2 regions of the Acidaminococcus sp. BV3L6 genome follow, and region 1 is predicted to be linked to the other one. Evidence: a T-box and tRNA genes for the amino acid it is inferred to sense, from the RefSeq annotation. Region 1 holds a T-box; the other holds one or more tRNA genes.
What was found. A T-box is a leader RNA that pairs with one kind of tRNA and senses whether it is charged. The one in region 1 lies ahead of pheS (phenylalanine--tRNA ligase subunit alpha), so its partner is inferred to be a tRNA-Phe.

Region 1 (8,078 bases):
TCGTCCGAGCAACAATCGCAGCCGGATCAACGTATTCCCCGCGCATGCAGGGGTGTCCCTTGTACTAAACCTAGACTTAGCAGCGAACTCCTGTATTCCCCGCAGCTGCGGGGTTGTTCTTTTTGAGAAATGTATGAAAACTTAATGAAGAAAAAGTAAAAATTGGCTGCACTTTGGAAATTTAATTCAACTTCCATCCAGGCCAGATTAGATTGTCTCCTTTCAGCTGTGGTCTCCCACTTATTTAGTCTATGATACGATTTGGGCGCTGAGCATCTACCTAAACACTCCCTCTCCCTTTCTTATCTCCTATAAATCCTGTATAATAAGACTATCCACAACGAACCATCCACATAAGGAGCTTTTTACTATGGAACAAGATAAAAAATTTGCACTGCTCATTGATGCAGAAAATATTTCTCCGCAATATATCGATATCATCCTTTCAGAAGCAAACAATCTGGGGAATGTCATCTATAAACGCATTTATGGTAACTGGACAAGTCCGCAGATGGGGAGCTGGAAGTCGACCATTCTCGATAACGCAATCCAGCCAGTACAGCAATACAGCAACACAAGCGGCAAAAATTCAAGTGATTCGGCCCTCATCATTGATACGATGGATCTGCTTTACCGGACCCAACTTGATGGATTCTGCATTGTCTCATCAGACAGCGACTTTACGCGCCTGGCATCCCGCCTGCGTGAATCGGATAAGTACGTCTTAGGGATGGGGGAGAGCAAGACACCGCGCTCCTTTATCTCCGCTTGCAATCGATTCCTGTATCTTGACGTCCTTTATGCGGAATCAAAACGGGAAGATATGCCTGAATCCGAACAAACAGCGCTCCAGGAAGAACCTGCTGGGCAAAAAAATCATGTAAAACCCAGCAAAGCGGTCCAGGAAGGTAATAAAAAAGTGCGGGCCATCCGCAGTGCCCTGATCAAACTTACCGATGAGAATTCCAATGATAATGGTTGGATCAGTTCAAGTTATTTGGGTAATCTCGTCATTCGCCAATATCCGGACTTTGACGTGCGTGTTTATGGATATAAGAAATTCCTTGACTTCATCCGTTCCCTTAATATCTTTGAAATCCATTCAACAAGCAACCCGAAGAACATGACGGCAAAGACCTATTATTTCCGTTTGAAATAGAGGAGAAAGGCTGAAAGGTTTCCATGCCTGATGCGAAAAGTTTTTTAAAAAGGTGCTTGCCAAGTATTAAAAACTATGGTATCATCTATATCTGTCAGGTGACTGATTGGCCCAGTAGTTCAGTTGGTTAGAATGCCGCCCTGTCACGGCGGAGATCGTCGGTTCGAGTCCGTCCTGGGTCGCCAATGCGGAAGTAGCTCAGTGGTAGAGCATCACCTTGCCAAGGTGGGGGTCGCGAGTTCGAATCTCGTTTTCCGCTCCATAGGAGTATAGTTCAATGGTAGAGCAACGGTCTCCAAAACCGTGGATCTGGGTTCGAATCCTAGTACTCCTGCCAGAGAATTTTGAAAGACATGCTGCATAGCGGCATGTCTTTTTCGTTATGATTCCTTATTTGTAATGGTACACGATGATGTGAGATTATAAAATCCGCATTTAATACCGATAATAAGGCGCGCCCCAAACCGCCCTTCGGGCGGGGACTGAATAAATTTTTCGATAACACGGTTCTACGGACTGCTAAGCACAGCAGACTGTGCTTACAGGCAGCCTCGAACTAGCGAAAAGTGTTCCCCGCTACTGCTTATGCGGAGACGTCGGGGGAAAAACGCCTCTTTTCATCCACTACCCACTCCCGCAAGCAAGCTCGCTGGATACAATCCTGCTAAGAAAGACTGTTTGCAACATCATCGTACACAAAAGCCGTTCCGTTACTTTTGCATCCGCCAGATTCTAACTTAGGCGGATGTAAGGGATAATCCGACTCGCACTCTGCGGTTTCACCTTGGAGCACCGGCTTTGCCGGCAGAGGAAACTCTGACTGCTCCTATCGTCGCTGCCCTATGAGTAAGTTCGCTGCACGAATTTACTCAGAAAGACGGTGATATTTTTTTGGCGACAGTGAAATGAGAGTGTGGTACGCAGCTTCGTATGAATCGTCATGCTGCCATTGCATTCATAATCATAAGAAGCAAGCAATGGAGGCACGTTGCTCTGGATAATCGGCACGATTTGTGCACCGAGGTTCTTCATAGCTGGCCGCCCCTTGCCTTCCTCCTCCCATAATGCTATAATATTTCTATTAATTCCATACTTATGTGATGAACAAGAGAGTACCTTTTGGCTGGTGTCCCAGAGAGCGCAGGCAAGGTGGGAGCTGCGCACAGAAGCGAGAGGGAAGTTCACTTGGGAGCATCCGTCCTGAACAGAGTAGGGATGGCGCAGGCTGCGTTACGGCCGCAATGAAGTACAAATTAGGGTGGTACCGCGAACCTTCGCCCCTTTTCCGGGGTGGAGGTCATTTTTTTTAGGAGGCGTTGGTATGTACGACAAACTGGAGGAACTGCGGGAAAAGATCCGCAAGGACTTAGGCGAAGTCAAATGTGTGGATGACTTGAAGAACATCCGTGTGCAGTATTTGGGCAAAAAAGGCGCCCTGACCGAAATCCTGCGCGGTCTCGGCAGTGTAGCCGCCGAAGAACGTCCAAAAGTGGGCAAAATGGTGAATGAAGTGCGCAGCAAGGTAGAAGCCCGCATTGCTGACCAAATGAAACTGCTTGAAGCCCGCCAGCTTGAAGAAAAAATGGCGTCTGAAAAGATTGACGTGACCTTGCCGGGCCGCAAGGCAGCCGAAGGGCATCTGCATCCTGTGACGCTCACCCTGCGTGAGATCAAAAAGGTCTTCATGCGCATGGGGTTTGAAGTCGCCGAAGGTCCTGAAATTGAAAATGACTATTTTAACTTTGAGGCACTGAACCTGCCTAAGGATCATCCGGCCCGCGACATGCAGGACACGTTCTATCTGACCGATGAATTCCTCATGCGGACCCAGACCTCTCCTGTACAGGCTCGTACCATGCAGTCCCGTACGCCCAACAGCCCCATCCGCATGATCTGCCCGGGCACGGTGTACCGCAATGACTATGACGCAACCCATTCCCCCATGTTCCACCAGGTCGAAGGCCTTGTCGTCGATAAAAATATCAGCCTGGCCGACCTCAAAGGGACGCTGGAACTCTTCTGCAAAGAAATGTTTGGCTCTTCCGTCAAGATTCGTCTCCGTCCGAGCTTCTTCCCCTTTACGGAACCGTCCGCCGAAGTCGACATCAGCTGCGTCATCTGCGGCGGCAAAGGCTGCCGCGTCTGCAAGAACTCCGGCTGGCTCGAAATCCTCGGAGCCGGTATGGTGCATCCCAACGTCCTGCGCATGAGCGGCTATGACCCTGAAAAGGTCAGCGGGTTTGCTTTCGGGATGGGCGTCGAACGAATTGCCATGCTCCGTTATGGTATCGATGACCTGCGCCTGTTCTTTGAAAATGACCTGCGTTTCATTCGTCAGTTTAAATAAGGGGGCCGCTTGTTATGTTAGCTTCAATCAATTGGCTGAAAAAATATGTAGAGATTCCGGTTACGCCGGAAGTTCTTGCTGATAAACTTACCCGCGTCGGGCTCGAAGTGGAGCAGGTCCTTTACCTGGGTGAAGGCATCGAAGGCGTCATTACGGGCAAAGTCGTGACTATTGAGCGTCATCCTGATTCCGATCATCTTTGGGTTTGCCAAATGGACCTCGGAAAAGGAGATACGGTTCAGATCCTGACAGGTGCCCAGAACGTCCATCAAGGGGATGTAGTCCCTGTAGCTCAGGTCGGTTCCCATTTGCCGAACGGCATGGAACTCAAACCCGTGAAGATGCGCGGCCTTGATTCCAACGGCATGCTCTGCAGCGCGGGAGAACTGGGCATCGACGCCAAACTGCTTCTTCCCGAGCAGCGCGACGGCATCTTTATTCTCCCTGCTGATACACCTATTGGGGCCGATATCAAAGCCGTCCTTGGTCTTGATGATGTCGTCCTTGATATTGACCTTACGGCAAACCGCGGTGACTGCTTCAACATGCTGGGTCTTGCCCGCGAATGTGCCGCCGTCCTCGGAACGAAACTGAATTTACCGGACTATGCACCGGAAAGTGGGGAAGGAACCCCTGCGAGTGACCGTGCCACCGTCGATATTGTCGCCACCGACGTATGCAGCCGCTTTGGCCTGCGCATGATTGAAAACCTTGAAATCAAGGAATCGCCTGAATGGATGCAAAAGCTTCTCCGCGCTGTCAATATCCGCCCCATCAATAACGTTGTCGACGTCACAAACTACGTCATGATGGAACTGGGCCAGCCTATGCACGCTTACGACTATGACAAAGTGGCCGGCCATCATTGGGTCGTCCGCCGCGCTCATGAAGGCGAACACCTAAAGACCCTTGATGGTCAGGACCGCGCCCTTTCGCCGGAAATGATCGTCATTGGTGATGATGAAAAAGGCATTGGCCTTGGCGGCATCATGGGCGGCTTTGAAACGGAAGTAACGGGCGCCACAAAGACGGTCATGCTCGAAGCGGCCACCTTTAACGGCCCGACCATCCGCCGGACCTCAAAAGCCCTGGGCCTTCGCAGCGAAGCGTCCCAGCGCTTTGAACGCGGTGTCGATACCATCTTGAACCATAACGCCCTGAACCGCGCCATCTATCTCCTTGAAGAAATTGGCGCCGGCAAAGCCGTTCCCGGTGTGGCTGAATGTTACCCCGTACCGGAAAAACCGGTGGAAATCAAAGCGGCTCCGACGAAACTGGCCGCCCGCATTGGCTGCGACATCGACGCGGCAACCATGAAAGCCATCCTCGAAAACCTAGACTTTACTGTCGAGGAAAAAGGCGAGGACAGCTGGGTTGTCACCGTACCGACCTGGCGCAAGGACTGCGACTGCAGTGCCGATCTCAGTGAAGAAGTGGCCCGTATGTATGGCTATGACAAGATTGAATCGAAGACGCCGGAACTCATTATGGCCCGTGGCGGTCAGGCCCCCATTGAAGATGTGAAGGACATGATCCGCGACACCCTGACCGGCATTGGCCTTGATGAAGTCATGACCTACAGCTTCTATAACGCCCAGGTCTTTGATAATCTCGGACTTCCGGCTGATGACAGCCGCCGCAAGGCCCTACAGATCATCAACCCCATCAGTGATGATTTCCGCACCATCCGGACCACACTGACGCCGTGCCTGCTTTCCACCGTTGCGTATAACCAGGCCCGTCAGAGCGAACGGACAGCCATCTTTGAAGTGGGCCGCGTCTTCATTCCGAAAACCCTGCCGCTTACGGACTTCCCAGAAGAAAAGATGGTCCTTGCCATTGCCATGAGCGGCAAACGCAACCCCCTTTCTTGGAATACGGCTAAAGACGCCATCGACTTCTATGACATCAAAGGCGCCCTTGAAGAAGTCATGGACAGCCTCCAAGTGAAAGGCCTCTCCTATGGACCGACGAAGGAAGTTTTCCTCCATCCTGGAAAGAGCTGCGCCATCAGCTATGAAGGGAAAGTCATCGGCTTCATGGGAGCCATCCATCCGACCGTTCAGGACCGCTTTGGCCTCAGTGCGGAAACCTACGTTCTCGAAGTGGAGATTGCACCTTTCGTCAAGAGTGCTGAACAGATTCCACAGTTCGAACACGTCCCGCAATTCCCGAGCGTTTCCCGTGATATCGCCGTCGTTGTAAAAGCGGGTGTCTCCGCAAGCGACCTTGAAGCCGAAATCCGCAAAGAAGGCGGTGCCCTCCTCGTAGACGTCCGCATCTTCGATGTCTATACGGGCAAACAGGTTAAATCTGGCTATAAATCTGTCGCCTTTAACCTCACCTTCCAGGATGTTACCCGCACCCTCCAGGATAAAGACGTCGACGACGTCATCAAACAGATCGTTGCCAACGTCCAGGATAAGTTCGGCGGGATGCTGAGAGATTAAGTTCATATTTTAGTCGGAGCAGCCATTGCTTCGATTTGATGTAACACGTGAGCCCATTGCTTTCGGAAAGATAACTCCGAAGCAATGGGCTCATAGCGTATTGTAGGACGGAAAGCCTCACGGTTGAGGGTAGGGGAAAGGGCTGTCAAGCTGTCTATTCGGTCTAGTGCGTTGGTTGTTCTACAGCTCTTTTGATCGGAGAGAAGGTTGTCGAGCTATTATATCCATCCTGTGGGCCGAATGGCTGTCTCGATCCTGCGGATCTGGCTGTCAAGCAAAAGAACGTGACGCACGGCGTTAACAGGTCGAGTCTTTGCCTTACGGTCTTTGCCTTCGTGTTTCGCCTCAGAGACGGCGAAAGCCGTTCCGCCCTGGCGGGGCGGATCGATTTTGGAGAAATCGAGCTCAGAGATAAAAGACCGGACAGGGTGCCTCTCCTCGAAGATTGCTCGTTTCGACTTTTAAGGACAAAACTATTTTCTGCTGCCAAGGATTTTGTGCTTCAGGTGTACAGTCTTTTGCCTTCGTGTTTCGCCTTAGAGACGGCGAAAGCCGTTCCGCCTTGCCAAGGCGGGGCGGGGGACCAAAAGCCACTTGATTCTGCAAAGCAGAAGGCAAGTCCTTTTGGTGGTGGATGAGGAGGGCGTTTTTTGTCCGACGTCTCCATACGAGCGGTAGCGAGGAACATTTTTCGATGGGCCAAAACCGTTAATCGCAAGACACCGTCGAAGCGATTCGGCTTACGGACCGTGTTATCGAAAAATCAATTCGGCGCCCACGACCGATAAGGAGACGGTTTGGCGCCGTGCGTTCTCAGAGGTTTCCCTTTGGTCTTTTAAGGAATTCATAGGCAGCTGTAACGCCGGACCCAAACCGCCCCCTGCGGGGGAACGGGTCCGAACTTAATTCGCCCTCAAACATGTTTCTCGGACTTCCGCTCCGCTTCAAAAGCGTCCTTCGAAACTCCGGGCGAATATGCCTCGCTAGCCGCTCACAAGGAAACGTCCGCTTCGCGTCCTCATCCACCACCGAAAGGGCACGCTTGCCTCATTAGAATGAGGCAACATGCGGCTTTCGGTCCCCCGCCCTGGCGGGGCGGATCGATTTCGGAGAAATCGAGCTCAGAGATAAAAGACCGGGCGCGTCGCCTCTCCTCGCAGATTGCTTGTTTTAGCTTTTAAGGACAAAACTATTTTCTGCTGCCAAGGATTTTGTGTTTCAGGTGTACAGTCTTTTGCCTTCGTGTTTCGCCTTAGAGACGGCGAATGCCGTTCCGCCTTACCAAGGCGGGGGACCAAAAGCCACTTGATTCTGCAAAGCAGAAGGCAAGTCCTTTTGGTGGTGGATGAGGAGGGCGTTTTTTGTCCGACGTCTCCATACGAGCGGTAGCGAGGAACATTTTTCGATGGGCCAAAACCGCTAATCGCAAGACACCGTCGAAGCGATTCGGTTGCAGGACCGTGTTATCGAAAAATCAATTCGGCGCCCACGACCGATAAGGAGACGGTTTGGCGCCGGCGTTCAGAGGTTTCCCTTTGGTCTTTTAAGGATTTCATAGGCAGCTGTAACGCCGGACCCAAACCGCCCCCTGCGGGGGAACGGGTCCGAACTTAATTCGCCCTCAAACATGTTTCTCGGACTTCCGCTCCGCTTCAAAAGCGTCCTTCGAAACTCCGGGCGAATATGCCTCGCTAGCCGCTCGCAAGGAAACGTCCGCTTCGCGTCCTCATCCACCACCGAAAGGGCACGCTTGCCTCATTAGAATGAGGCAACATGCGGCTTTCGGTCCCCCGCCCTGGCGGGGCGGATCGATTTCGGAGAAATCGAGCTCAGAGGCAAAACACGAAGGCAGGTAGTGGTGAGAATAAGGAATGCGCTGCTGAATATCATCATAGCAATAATCCTACAGATTGAATTTTGAGCTAGGCCCGATTGAGAAATACGCAAACAACAGCTCATTTACCAAGAGCATACAATACCTCCCACGCTCAAAAAGCCCTGAACCGAATTCGTGTCTACGTTCGGTTCAGGGCTCACGTTACGGTCTTTTGCCTTAGAGACGGCGAAAGCCGTTCCGCCTTGCCAAGGCGGGGGACCAAAAGCCACTTGATTCTGCAAAGCA
Region 2 (13,073 bases), on a different contig from region 1:
ATGGGGGAACCATATGAAATTACACTCATCTTAACAGAAAATTTTGCAAATTGCTACAAGAAAAGTCAATTCGTGATGATGGGGGTCCTCTAACGAAGATAGGTCCAGCGGCTTCTTAAATAAAGTCGGGAACTGAGTAATTCTAATGCAGAAAGACGGTTCTGCGCTGCGTAAATCACTAAACCCTATTGAGGAAACTCCGTAAATCAAGTACACTGTAACAAGAGACATTGTGCCAGAAATCAATGCAAGAACCAAGGAGGAAATTTCCCATGAAACAAACCATCAAATCCCTACTTTCTTTCATCAAGACCAGCCCGTCTCCCTATCATACGGTCCTTTCCAGCAAGGCTATTCTTGAAAAATCAGGCTTTACGGAACTTAAGGAAGAAAAGGATTGGAAGCTGAAACCCAATGGCAAATATTTTGTCACCGTTTTTGATTCCTGTCTCCTTGCGTTCAGAACAGGGAAAAAAGGAACGCGGGGCCTAAAGCTTGCGGCGGCCCATACGGATTTTCCCTCTTTTCGTCTGAAACCTGCCCCCGAAGTACGGACCCATGGGTATGGCACGCTCAATATTGAAGGCTATGGCGGTATGATTGTGAGCACCTGGATGGATCGGCCCCTTTCCCTTGCCGGTAAGATCGTGACACGGACAGAAGATCCCTTCCAGCCAAAGACCCATTTTGTTGATTTTGGACGGCCCCTTCTTACCATGGCCAGTCTTGCCATCCACATGAATCGGGAAGTGAATGATGGTTATAAATGGAATAAGCAAAAGGATATCCTACCCCTTGCAGCCCTTATCGGGGAAGACGAAAAAGAGAGCGCGTTCTTTGAAAAGTTCCTTGCAAAAGAGCTCGGATGCTGTGAAAAGGATATTCTTTCCTTTGATCTTTCGGCTTACCCGACAGAAGATGGCTGTACCTTTGGGTTACATGATGATTTTGTGTCATCTCCGCGTCTGGATAACCTCACAAGCTGCAAGGCATGCCTCGAAGGCATTGTAAATGGCAAAGCAGAAGAGGGTGTCGCCCTCATCGGTCTTTTTGACAACGAAGAGGTAGGGAGCACGACTAAGCAGGGGGCCAATTCCCTTGTCCTTCATAATACCCTGCACCGTATCTATAAAACTCTTGACCTTACGGAAGAGGCTCTTTTTGAGGATATGGCAAAGGGGTTTATGCTGAGCATTGATGTGGCCCACGCTTTCCATCCTAATTATGTTGATAAATGTGATATCACAAATCGGCCCGTCCTTGGCAGGGGATTGGCTCTCAAACAGGCATGCAGTCAGTCCTATGCAGGTGATGCGGAGGCGGTTGCCGTGATTAAGGGACTTTGTGATAGAAAAAATATTCCTTACCAACTTTATGTCAACCGCAGTGATATCAAAGGCGGCAGCACCCTTGGTTCCATGGCTTCTGCCATTACACCGATCCGCACCATGGACCTTGGCGTGGCGCTCCTTGCCATGCATTCGGCCCGTGAAACAATGGGTGCCAGCGATCAGAAGGCATTGGAAGATTTAGTCACGGAATTTTTTGCATAAGAAAGGAGGGCGGCGGTCATGGTCATTTGGATCATCGATGAGGAATGGAATGCGTACGATGTGGAGATATCCCTTCTTACAAAAGCCTTTCCCGGCGTTATGTTCCGCCGCTCTTGCTATGATTTTTGGCATGACCTTGAGGAATTTGGCAGCACAGTGGATGGGCTCCTTGCTCAGGTAAACGTACCCCTTGGTGACGAGGTCTTTAGCAAGATGCCCCGCCTTAAAGCCATTTCCCTCTATGGAACGGGCTATGAAGCCGTGGACCTTGACGCTGCCCAAAAGCGAGGTATTGGCGTGCGCAATGTGACCGCTTACTCATCTGAGGATATTGCAGAATATGTCATCATGGGCACGCTTTTTCTTGTGCGCCGCCTGCCTTTGTTCCTCAAGCACAATGAAAAGTCCCCGTGGGGCGTGCGCGCCATTCCCGCCCTACCGCACCGCCTTTCAGGTCTTACCCTCGCCATTGCGGGATATGGTCATATTGGGCGCAGGACAGCCCTAAAGGCCAAAGCCATGGGCATGACCGTCCTAGCCTATAATCGCAGCGATAAAAGTAAACAGATGCAGGAAGACGGCGTCATTCCCGTGACCTTGGAAGAGGCCTTTATTAACGGTGACCTTGTGAGCCTTCATCTGGCGGCGTCACCGGATACCCGGCATATTGTCGATGCGCGCGTCCTGTCCCTTATGAAAAAAGGCAGTTATCTCATCAATACAAGCCGGGGGAGTCTTCTGGATGAAAAGGCCCTTGCCGGGGCTGTAAAGAAAGGAACGATTGCAGGCGCGCTCCTTGATGTGGTGGAAAACGAACCTTTTACTGCCGAAAGTCCCCTTTATGGTGTGCCTCAGATTATCGTAACGCCCCATATTTCCTATGCAACGGAAGAATCCTTCGTAAAGCTCAAACAGGAGGCGGCAGAAAACCTTGTGGCATTGATGAAAGGGGATCGGAGGGGAAGGCTAACGATGTAAAAAAGGAGACCGGGATGAAACGAATGATTATGGCCCTGATTTTTTTGAGCCTCCTCGTGAGCACCTTTGTGGCAGGATGCGGCATTGATCAGCGCAAACGGGACGGTAGGACTGGCGCGTCGCCTGTGAAAGTCGTACCGCTGCCATACGAGGAAGGGCCTTTCCCTGCTTTTTGAAAAAAATAAAAAAGTTTGTTGACACATTAGGCGTTTTACTGTATACTAAACAAGTCAGTTGCGAAAGACACTGATACGGCCCAGTAGTTCAGTTGGTTAGAATGCCGCCCTGTCACGGCGGAGATCGTCGGTTCGAGTCCGTCCTGGGTCGCCAATGCCTCGGTAGCTCAGTTGGTAGAGCAAGGGACTGAAAATCCCTGTGTCCGCAGTTCGATTCTGCGCTGAGGCACCACTTTTTATGCGGAAGTAGCTCAGTGGTAGAGCATCACCTTGCCAAGGTGGGGGTCGCGAGTTCGAATCTCGTTTTCCGCTCCAAATTGTTGGCGACATAGCCAAGCGGTAAGGCAGAGGTCTGCAAAACCTTTATCCCCAGTTCGATTCTGGGTGTCGCCTCCAATTTTTTTAATGGATGTTCAAATCTGCCGAGGTGGCGGAACTGGCAGACGCAAGGGACTTAAAATCCCTCGGAGAGTAATCTCCGTACCGGTTCGATTCCGGTCCCCGGCACCATTTTTTATACGGAATATTGAGTCATCGCTTGGGCGATGTCTTTTTTTATGCCCAAAATTGGGGTTTCCCCATCCTGCAGCAGGCACGGTCTTTGCTGGTTTAAGAGGAAAACCGTGCATTTTCAATGGCCCTGAAGAGGCTTACAATAGGAAAAACACGGAAAAAGAAAGGGGTTTTCACCATGAAAATAAATCGCGTCCTTGCTATTCATGATCTCTGCAGCTTTGGCCGCTGTTCGCTGACGGCTGCCATTCCGGTCCTGTCAGCCTTGGGAAGCCAGGTCTGTCCCTTCCCGACTGCCCTTTACAGCAATAACCTGACCTATGGCAAGTTCCATAGTAAGGACCTTACAGATGAAATGACATCGTCCATGGATAAGTGGCAGGAACTGGGCCTTTCCTTTGATGCCATTTACAGCGGCTTTTTGGCAAGTTCGGCCCAGGTTGATGTGGTGATTGATGCCATCGGCCGTTTTGGTGGTGGGGGGAAGAGCGTTGTTGTCGATCCGGCCATGGCCGACGACGGAAAACTCTATCCTGTTTTTGATGAGACCATGGCAGCTTCCATGAAAAAGCTTGTTTCCCATGCAACACTCATTACGCCCAATTACACCGAAGCCTGTCTCCTTACGGATACACCCTATCAGGCGAAGCCCCCGACGGATAAGGAACTCGAAACCCTGTGCGATAAGCTCCTTTCTCTGGGACCCAAAGCAATCGTCATTACGAGTGTTCCTACGGACAGCGGCCATATTGCCATTGCCAGTCAGACGGACAGTCAGCTTTTCCCGGAAAAGTATGAAGTACCAAAACTCCCCTTTGGGACCTGCGGTACAGGAGATATCTTTACCAGCACGCTTCTTGCCTACATCCTGCGCGGGAAGGATCTGAACCTTGCCGTCCAGCATGCAGCGGACTTTTTGAGTTTTGTCATTGAAACGACCTTGAATGAAGGAACCAATCCCCATGAAGGCGTCCTTCTGGAAGGCTGTCTGTGGAAACTCCTTGTACCCCAGACCAAGGACTGCACGAGCTGCAAAGGATAAGCGAAGAAAACTAGATCGGAGCCTCAAGCAAAAAGCCGTGGAGAAGTGAGCGAGCGTTCTCCACGGCTTAATTGGTTTGGGGCTGAGCGTCACGTTTTTTCTTCTGGCTTCAAGCCTTTTCCTTTAGCTTTCTTTTTGACAGAAACGCACTTTGAAGCCACGTTGGCCTCTTAGCGCCAATCCATCCCCTTGTTTGGACAGAAGAGCAAAAGCTGCCTGAAGCTGCGCAGCGTGTAGGTCCTTTCGGTGATGGGTCGGAGTGCAGCGCCCTTTTACCCCTTATCTTCGTCTGACATCGTATCAGGCGGATGGCAAAAATAGCGGCATTGTTTTTGTGTAACGGGGAATGCCGCTATAATCATTCCAGGATGAGACGAACAATAGCATTTTTGGGAGGGCTTCAGCATGAAATTGCGGTACGTTCCATGCTGCGATGCGTCATGCTTTTATGACCCCCTTTCATCCATCTAAAAAAGCAAGGATGGGACCACGTGCTGAGACTTGGTGCGAGCCCTGCACCGAGTAAAAACAGGTGGAACAGCCCTCCTCATTTATTGACATCTCCCCGGATCTAATCTATAATTTACAAGATACGGTAGTTTTACCGAAACTGTCCCCACGGCGGCCAAATGGGCCGGTTTTGTGGGATCAAAGCCGAAAAGGAGTCGTGAACGATGGCTGAACAGGAAACAATTTTAACTGAAGAAGGTCTCAAAAAGTTAGAAGACGAATTGGACTATCTTCGTTCTGAAAAAAGACAGCAAGTGGCAGAACGGCTGAAGGTCGCTATTTCCTATGGTGATATCAGCGAAAACTCCGAATATGATGACGCCAAGAACGAACAGGCCTTTGTCGAAGGCCGTATTCTCACCTTGGAAAAGATGATCCGCAATGCAAAGGTTATCAAGGATTCCGAAATCAATAAAAAGGTGGTTTCCTTGGGATCCCAGGTCACCATCAAAGATATGGAAACGGAAGAAGAAGAGGAATACACGGTTGTGGGTACGACGGAAGCTGACCCCATGGCCGATCCTCCCCGCATTTCCAACGAATCCCCTGTAGGCAAGGCCATCTTGGGCCAAAAAGTGGGTTCCGTATGCAAGGTTCCGACGCCGGCTGGTGAGCTGAGCTATAAGATTGTCAGCATTGCCAAACCCAGTGCAGGGAAGAAGAAAAAAGCTGCAGCCAAGGAGTGAAATGAATGTCGGAAGAATTGAAGAACCAGCCCGCTGTGGATACGGGCGCTGCTGAAGAAGTCAGCGAACAAGTCGCTGTCCGTATGGACAAGATGCATAAGCTGGAAGAAAAGGGTATCCTGCCTTTTGGTCATGCCTATAAGGTGACCCATCATAATAAAGAAGTCCATGACAAGGTCAAGGAACTGGAAGAAAAGGGCGCTGAAGTCCGTGTTGCCGGACGGTTGACGGCTATCCGCGGTCACGGCAAGACCGCTTTTATGGACCTTCTCGATAAGTCTGGTAAGATTCAGCTATATGTCCGCAAGGATGAGTTGGGAGAAGATAATTACAGTGTGGTCAAACTCCTGGACATTGGGGATATCGTCGGCGTAGAAGGCGAAGTCTTCACAACCCATATGGGTGAACCATCCATTCGCGTGAAAAAGCTCGAATTCCTTTCTAAGGCCCTGAAACCGCTGCCGGAAAAATGGCACGGCCTCAAGGACAAGGAAATCCGTTATCGTCAGCGCTATGTGGACCTCATTGTAAACCCCGAAGTCCGCGACACATTTGTCAAACGTACGGAAATCATCAAAAGTATCCGCAATATCCTCGATAATGAAGGCTACCTTGAAGTGGAAACGCCGGTCCTCAATACTATTTCCGGCGGGGCTACGGCCCGTCCTTTTGTGACCCACCATAATGCCCTTGATATCGATTTGTACCTGCGCATTGCGACGGAATTGAACCTGAAGCGCCTTATTGTAGGGGGTCTGGAACGGGTTTATGAAATTGGCCGCATTTTTCGCAATGAAGGGATGGATATCAAGCATAACCCGGAATTTACGTCCATCGAGCTTTATGAAGCATATGGTGACTATCAAACCATGATGGATATTACGGAAAAACTCGTGTCAGAAACGGCGCAGCGCGTCTTGGGCACCATGAAAATCACCTATCAGGGCAAGGAAATCGACTTGACTCCGCCTTGGCCTCGTATGACCATGGTTGAAGCCGTTAAGAAATTCAGCGGTTATGACTTTACGGGTGTCCGCGATGTTGAAACGGCCCGCAAGCTGGCTGCTGATGCCAACGTCGAAATCCAGCCGACCTTCGGCCCTGGCAAGATTCTGGAAGCCTTCTTTGATGAATTCGTTGAAAAGAACCTCATTCAGCCGACCTTCATCATGGGTCATCCTAAAGAAATCTCGCCGCTTGCTAAGAGCAGCCTTGCTGATCCAGAAGTCACGGATCGTTTTGAAGGCTTCATCAACGGTTCTGAAATCTGCAATGGTTTTACGGAACTCAACGATCCAATCGACCAGAAGGAACGCTTTGAAAAACAGGTGGAAGAACGCAATAACGGCGATGATGAAGCCGGTATGATGGATGAAGACTTCATCAATGCCCTCATGCACGGCCTGCCTCCGACGGGCGGTCTGGGTATTGGAATTGACCGTCTTGTCATGCTGCTTACCGATTCGGCTTCCATCCGCGATGTCCTGCTCTTCCCGACCATGAAGCCCCTGGGACTCGAAAAGAAAGACGAATCTGTGGCAGCTGCTCCAGCCGCGCCCGCTGAAACGGTGGATGCTCCGCAGACCGTGGCGCTGGAAAAGATTGATTTTTCCAATGTGACCATTGAACCGCTCTTCAAGGATTTCGTTGATTTTGATCAGTTTGCTGGCTGCGACTTCCGGGTAGTGAAAGTCAAGGACTGTTTTGAAGTGCCTAAGAGCAAGAAACTTCTCCAGTTCACACTCGATGACGGAACGGGTACGGACCGGACCATCCTGTCAGGCATCAAGGCGTACTATCAGGCGGAGGACCTTGTCGGCAAAACCCTCGTTGCCATTGTCAACTTGCCGCCGCGCAAGATGATGGGCATCGAATCCTGTGGGATGCTGTTAAGCGCCGAATATAATGAAGGGGAAGAACGCAAACTGAACCTTCTCATGCTTGATCCCCATATTCCGGCTGGGGCCAAGCTCTGCTAATGTTATCCTGAGACTTCGCAAGGAAAGGATTCCTTTCCCTGCGGGGTCTTTTTTATGCCGCAAAAAGGCCCTTTCCTACGAAGGAGAAGGGCCTTTAACCATGCTCTATTTCAGGGCATGGACGAAATACTTGATGAAAGCAATCGTCTGGGGCTGATAGATGATATCGACGAGAAAGGCGCCCACAATCGGCACGATCATGAAGGCCTTGCGGCTCATGCCATACTTTTCCTTGACTGCCGTCATATTGACGATGGCTGATGGAGTGGCACCAAGGCCATGCCCGCATAGGCCGGCACACATGACGGCCGCATCGTAGTTGCTCCCGAGGATCCGGAAGACAATGAAATAGCTTACAAGGACCATGAAAAGGACCTGGGCCGCAACGACGAGGATGACGCCGCCTAAAAGTCCCGAAAGTTCCCAAAGACGGAGGGTCATGAGGGCAATGGCAAGATATAGGTTCAGCATGACGTCGCCAATGGAATCCACCAGGGAGAAGCTGAACTGATAGAAATGAGCCGATTCATTGACGTTCCGCAGGATGACTGCCACGAACATGGCTCCGACATAGGTGGGGAAGCTCATGCCGATAAGGGCCCCAATGCGCCCGGAAATGACGGTTCCAATGGCCATGCAGACGAGGATTGCCGTCACGTTCTTGATGATGGTGAGACCGTCCAGTTTCTCGCCTGTGGCGGCGTTGACGTTTTCAACGCCTGTATCCTTGAAATCTTCCGACATATCCGGTGTCAGATGATGGCGCTCAATGAGAACGCGGGCCAGGGGACCGCCTACAAGGACGGCGGAGATGAGCCCAAAAGTCGCCGCGGCCATCCCCACTTCAAGACCTGCTGGGTAGCCCATGGACACAAAAGTCTTTCCGTAGGCACCGGCCGCGCCGTGGCCGCCAATCATGGAAATGGCTGAGGCCAGGAGTGCATAAGGGGCTTCCAGTCCCGTAGCCATGCTGATTCCTATCCCGATGGCATTCTGGCAGATGGAAATGGCGCCTGCCGTGAGCCAGTAGATGATGAGCAAGGTCCCGCCTTTTTTGAGGAGGGAGAGGCTTGCTCCGAGGCCTACGGTCGTAAAGAAGGCCAGCATAAAGGGATTTTGATAGTAGGTATCAAACTTGAAGGCAAAGGCTTCCGTCTGATGGCCAATAAAGGTGATGAACATAAAGAGGAAACCGCCGACAACAGGAGCCGGGATGCAGTAGCGCCTGAGGGCCGTGCTCTTGTCCTTGATCCAGTACCCGATGAGGAGCATGATGGCCGCAAGGGCTGTCGTGCAGACCGCATCGGCTTTGATGAGGAGAGAACCTGATGAAAAGTCCAAAACCATATGAATCGCTTCCTTCCTAAGTTGTCATATCCCTACGATTCCATTTTAGCGAAAAATAGGGTGAACGGGCATGCAAAAAGATTGGCTTTCCCCTTTGTTCGATCAAAAAGATTGATAGGAAAGGCAAAGATTCAGCAAAGCCTGAATGGGAGAAAATCGGATGTTTCAAAGTATACAGCAGATGCCGTCAGGAAAGCGCCCAATATAACAAGGAATTTAATGAGCGTCAAAAAAGGTTTTTGACGTTATGTGGACTTGCGGCACTGTTTTCGCCTCCCAAAATAGGCCCCCAACGCTTCTTAAAAGCATTGGGGGCCTTATCCCATCAAGGGGAAAAGCACCTTTTTCGTGTGCTTAGGCTTCTATTTCCACCGTGAAAGGAATTTCATCTTTCAGGTCATTTTGGGTCATACTGCAGACGCAGGAGTCGGACCAGACGTTTTCACAGGTTTCAATCATATCGATGATGGTGTAGATGGGGAGGATGATTCCCATGATGCCAATGGGGGCGCCGACACCGCTCATGAGCGACAGGGTAAGGAAGTAGCAGCCCATGGGTACACCGGCGTTTCCGATGGCAGCAAAGACAGAAATGAAGAGCCAGACAATCATGGTTCCAAAGGATAGTTCCATGCCGCCATTTTGCATGAGGAAAATGGATGTAACAAGAATGAAGGCGGCACAGCCATTCATGTTGATGGTTGTGCAGATGGGGAGAACGAAACGGCTGATGGAGGGATTGATGCGCATGTTTTCTTCCGCAGAAGCCATGGTGACAGGAAGCGTTGCAGCGGAACTCTTTGTAAAGAGGGCAACGGCAAGAGCCGGGGACATGGCTTTCATGACGCGGACCGGGTTGAGGCCGCGGATGAGGAGAAAGAGCGGCAGAACGATGAAGAACTGGATGAGGTTCCCGGCCATGATGACGAGCGTATAACGGCCTAGGGCACCGACGATGACGCCGGCTTCAAGCTGGGAAGACAGCTGGGCCGCAAAGGCGAGGATGCCGATGGGAAGAACCTTCAGTAGGGCACGGATGAGGGCAAAGAGAACTTCCTGGGCCCCATTGATGCCACGCAGAAGGGTTTTCGTGTTTTCCGTTTCCGGCATAAAGGCAAAGGCAAGACCAACAGCGGTGGCAATGAGCAGGATGGAAAGGACGTTCCCCGTCAGGAAGGGGGTCAGGATGTTGTTGGGGATGACGGAGAGCATATGGTCATAGTAGCTCATCTTGCCAATGTTCTGGGGGACATTCGTCACGCCGGCACCGATGGCCTCTGTCGGCAGGTTGCCCGGCTGGATCCAGAGATACAGGAGCAGGCCGATCCCAGCGGCACAGATAGTCGTGAGCAGGGTATAGGTGATGGTGTGCTTGAAGATTTTCTTCGTTTCCTCCTTGGATCCCATCATGGAAAGGGTCGTAATGACCGCCAAGGCAATGGTCGGTACAGCAATGAACTGAAAGAGGCGGGTGAAGACGGTAGCGATGAAGTTGAAGAGTTGGTTGAGGAAGGGAACGTTCATCCAGCCGAGAACGGCACCAATGATGAGGGCTCCTATCCAAAGTGCGAGCTGACGCCCTTGGGCAAGGGGATTGTTGCGGGCCATGACATTTTTGGCTGTGTCTTTGACATGGGTTTGGTTTTCTTGGGTCATAATGGACTTCCTTTCTTTTTTGAAAAATGGAAAAGATCCCCCCATGGATCTTTCTTCATCAGGTTCTACCTAATGAGAATAATTCATATAATATCATAGGAAATTGAGAAAATGCAATAAAAATCAGAGATTTCAAGTTTTTTCAGCATGGCGAAAAGGATAATACATTAACTTAGTAGGAATTATATGCGGCGCCTTTCTTGCCAAGATGCCTCCTATCGCCTACAATAAAAATATACCCTGCCCTTTGTGCGAGGGTGGAGAATAGGATTTTATGGAACGCCTTCTGCGTTCCTTTTAGGTAAGTTTTGACAAGAGATAAAGGAGGATCCGTATGCCCTGTACAACGCTGCTTGTCGGAAAAAATGCAACCTATGATGGTTCGACCATGATGGCCCGCAATGAGGATTCCGGTGCGGGAAGTTTTACGCCGAAGAAATTTATTACAGTCAATCCTGAAGACCAACCCCGCCACTATCGGTCAGTCCTGTCTGCTTTTGAAATCGAGCTGACCGAAACGCCCCTGCGCTATACAGCCATGCCAAATGCCCAAGCAGATGAAGGTATTTGGGGAGAAGCGGGAATCAATGAGCTCAATGTGGCCATGAGCGAAACGGAGACCATCACCTCAAATCCCCGCGTCCTTGGCGCCGATCCGCTTGTAAAAGATGGCATTGGCGAAGAGGACATGCTCACCTTGGTCCTGCCTTATATCCACAGTGCCCGGGAAGGTGTCAAACGGCTGGGCGACCTCATCATGCGCTATGGGACCTATGAAATGAACGGTGTCGGTTTCCAGGATGAAAATGAAGTTTGGTGGTTTGAAAGCATTGGCGGTCATCACTGGATTGCCAAACGCGTTCCTGATGATGGGTATGTGGTCATGCCCAATCAGCAGGGAATCGATTTATTGGATTTTGTCGATGCCTTTGGAGCTCAGGAAGACCATATGTGCAGCGCAGACCTTATTTCCTTTATTCGGGACAATCACCTTGACCTGACCATCCATGAAGGAGAAGACTATGCCCTTGAAAAGGATTTTGCCTTTGACGCGCGGGCCGCTTTTGGCAGTCATGATGATGCGGATCACACATACAATACGCCCCGGGCATGGTTCATGCTGCGCTTTTTCAATCCCCATTCCGCCTTGTGGGATGGTCCTGATGCCGATTACGGTCCTGAAGATGATGACCTGCCTTGGTGCCTCATGCCGGAACGGAAGGTGACTGTCGAAGATGTAAAGTATGTCCTCAGTGCTCATTACCAAGGAACCCCTTTTGACTGTTACAGCAAGGTGGACCATCCCCTGAAAGGCAAGTATCGTCCCATCGGCATCAATCGCAATAACTTTGTTGCCCTAACCCAGTTGCGGCCCTACGCCAAAAAGGACCGTATGGCTCTTATGTGGATTGCGGAAGGCTCCAATGTCTTCAATGCCTTTGTGCCGTTTTATGCTAATGTGACGAAGACACCGGACTATTTGAACCATGCGGGGACAGTGCCGTCGACGGAAGAATTCTACTGGGCTAATCGCCTCATCGGCGCCCTTGCCGATGCCCACTATGCCCGCACGGCAAGTGCCATTGAGCGCTACCAAAAGGCCGTTGCCTCCGCGGCTCACGCCATGATCTGTGATACGGATAAAAAAGAAGCCGAAGGCGGCGTGACGGCTTTCCTTGAACAGGCCAATGCCGCCATGGCGGCTATGGTAAAGGAAAAGACCGATACCTGCCTAGGCAAGGTCCTTTACGAAGCGAGCATGGCCATGAAAAATGGCTTCTCCCGCAGCGATGCCTAAGCCGTATCGTAAGAATAGAAAAACTCCTTCCGGCATGGATTGGAAGGAGTTTTTCTATTAAGGATCACATCATGGAGGCCAGTTTTTCTTTCAGGATTTTCAAAGGAATAAGACTTAATAGAAGGGTTGCTGCCACCGTGGCAGCAAGGAGGATTCCCATGACCGGTGAAAAGGAAAAAAGTGGCAGCGAAAGGGCCGTCGTTGACGCAAGGGCGTGGGCTAAGAGAGTATAGGCCCCGATTCCTAAAAGGGTGCCTGCAGCGGTGCCGCAAAGGACGAGAAAGGCGTTTTGCCAAAGGAAAATGTGGGAAATGTCTTTTCCCGTAGCCCCGAGGGCACGCATGATGGCATATTCCCGAAGTCTCGAGAGGCTTGAAAGATAGCTTGTCATAACGACGATAAGGGTGGAAAGAACTATGAGGAAAAGTCCCACTTTCTGCCACATTCTTTCGCCGCAGCCCATGAGATTAAAGAGCTGGACGATGCTCTGGGACGGGAAGACGAGCATGGCGTCTTTGCGGTGCTGATATTTTGCGGCAAGCTGGTAGGCTTCGCTGTAGCCTACAGGTTCGACGAGGATGGCGCTTACTTCCTTATGGTCATTGTGCGTCTTATTATCCGCCTTCTTGGCCTCTAGCCTCTTATTCTTCTTGTGCTCATGGGCGTCCCAAATGGACTCGATGGAAGTCAGGATGGCCTGGTTATAGGGCCCTTTGACGTCGGTTAAGATGCCAACGACGGTGTAGGGATGCTCCTTGTGGGCGCGGCCTTTTTGGACGAGACCGTGGAGGGAAGAAAAGGTGGATCCAACGGTTAGATGAAGGCGCCGCGCGAC

Region 2: it has a tRNA-Phe gene. The T-box ahead of pheS (phenylalanine--tRNA ligase subunit alpha) is inferred to sense a tRNA for this amino acid. The anticodon was not compared.

The regions. Positions count from the first base shown of each region.
Region 1 is NZ_AWUR01000038.1:99,476-107,553, forward strand. It holds gene HMPREF1246_RS07205 (NYN domain-containing protein) at 371-1,159, shown strand; tRNA gene HMPREF1246_RS07210 (tRNA-Asp) at 1,268-1,344, shown strand; tRNA gene HMPREF1246_RS07215 (tRNA-Gly) at 1,347-1,421, shown strand; tRNA gene HMPREF1246_RS07220 (tRNA-Trp) at 1,423-1,496, shown strand; T-box leader at 2,251-2,444, shown strand; gene pheS (phenylalanine--tRNA ligase subunit alpha) at 2,481-3,506, shown strand; gene pheT (phenylalanine--tRNA ligase subunit beta) at 3,521-5,956, shown strand.
Region 2 is NZ_AWUR01000032.1:18,271-31,343, reverse strand. It holds gene HMPREF1246_RS06105 (M18 family aminopeptidase) at 273-1,553, shown strand; gene HMPREF1246_RS06100 (C-terminal binding protein) at 1,572-2,531, shown strand; gene HMPREF1246_RS10585 (hypothetical protein) at 2,546-2,707, shown strand; tRNA gene HMPREF1246_RS06095 (tRNA-Asp) at 2,785-2,861, shown strand; tRNA gene HMPREF1246_RS06090 (tRNA-Phe) at 2,864-2,939, shown strand; tRNA gene HMPREF1246_RS06085 (tRNA-Gly) at 2,948-3,022, shown strand; tRNA gene HMPREF1246_RS06080 (tRNA-Cys) at 3,030-3,103, shown strand; tRNA gene HMPREF1246_RS06075 (tRNA-Leu) at 3,129-3,217, shown strand; gene HMPREF1246_RS06070 (pyridoxamine kinase) at 3,399-4,262, shown strand; gene greA (transcription elongation factor GreA) at 4,937-5,458, shown strand; gene lysS (lysine--tRNA ligase) at 5,464-7,437, shown strand; gene gltS (sodium/glutamate symporter) at 7,543-8,784, opposite strand; gene HMPREF1246_RS06045 (dicarboxylate/amino acid:cation symporter) at 9,139-10,392, opposite strand; gene HMPREF1246_RS06040 (C69 family dipeptidase) at 10,775-12,238, shown strand; gene HMPREF1246_RS06035 (FtsX-like permease family protein) at 12,303-13,073, opposite strand, start outside.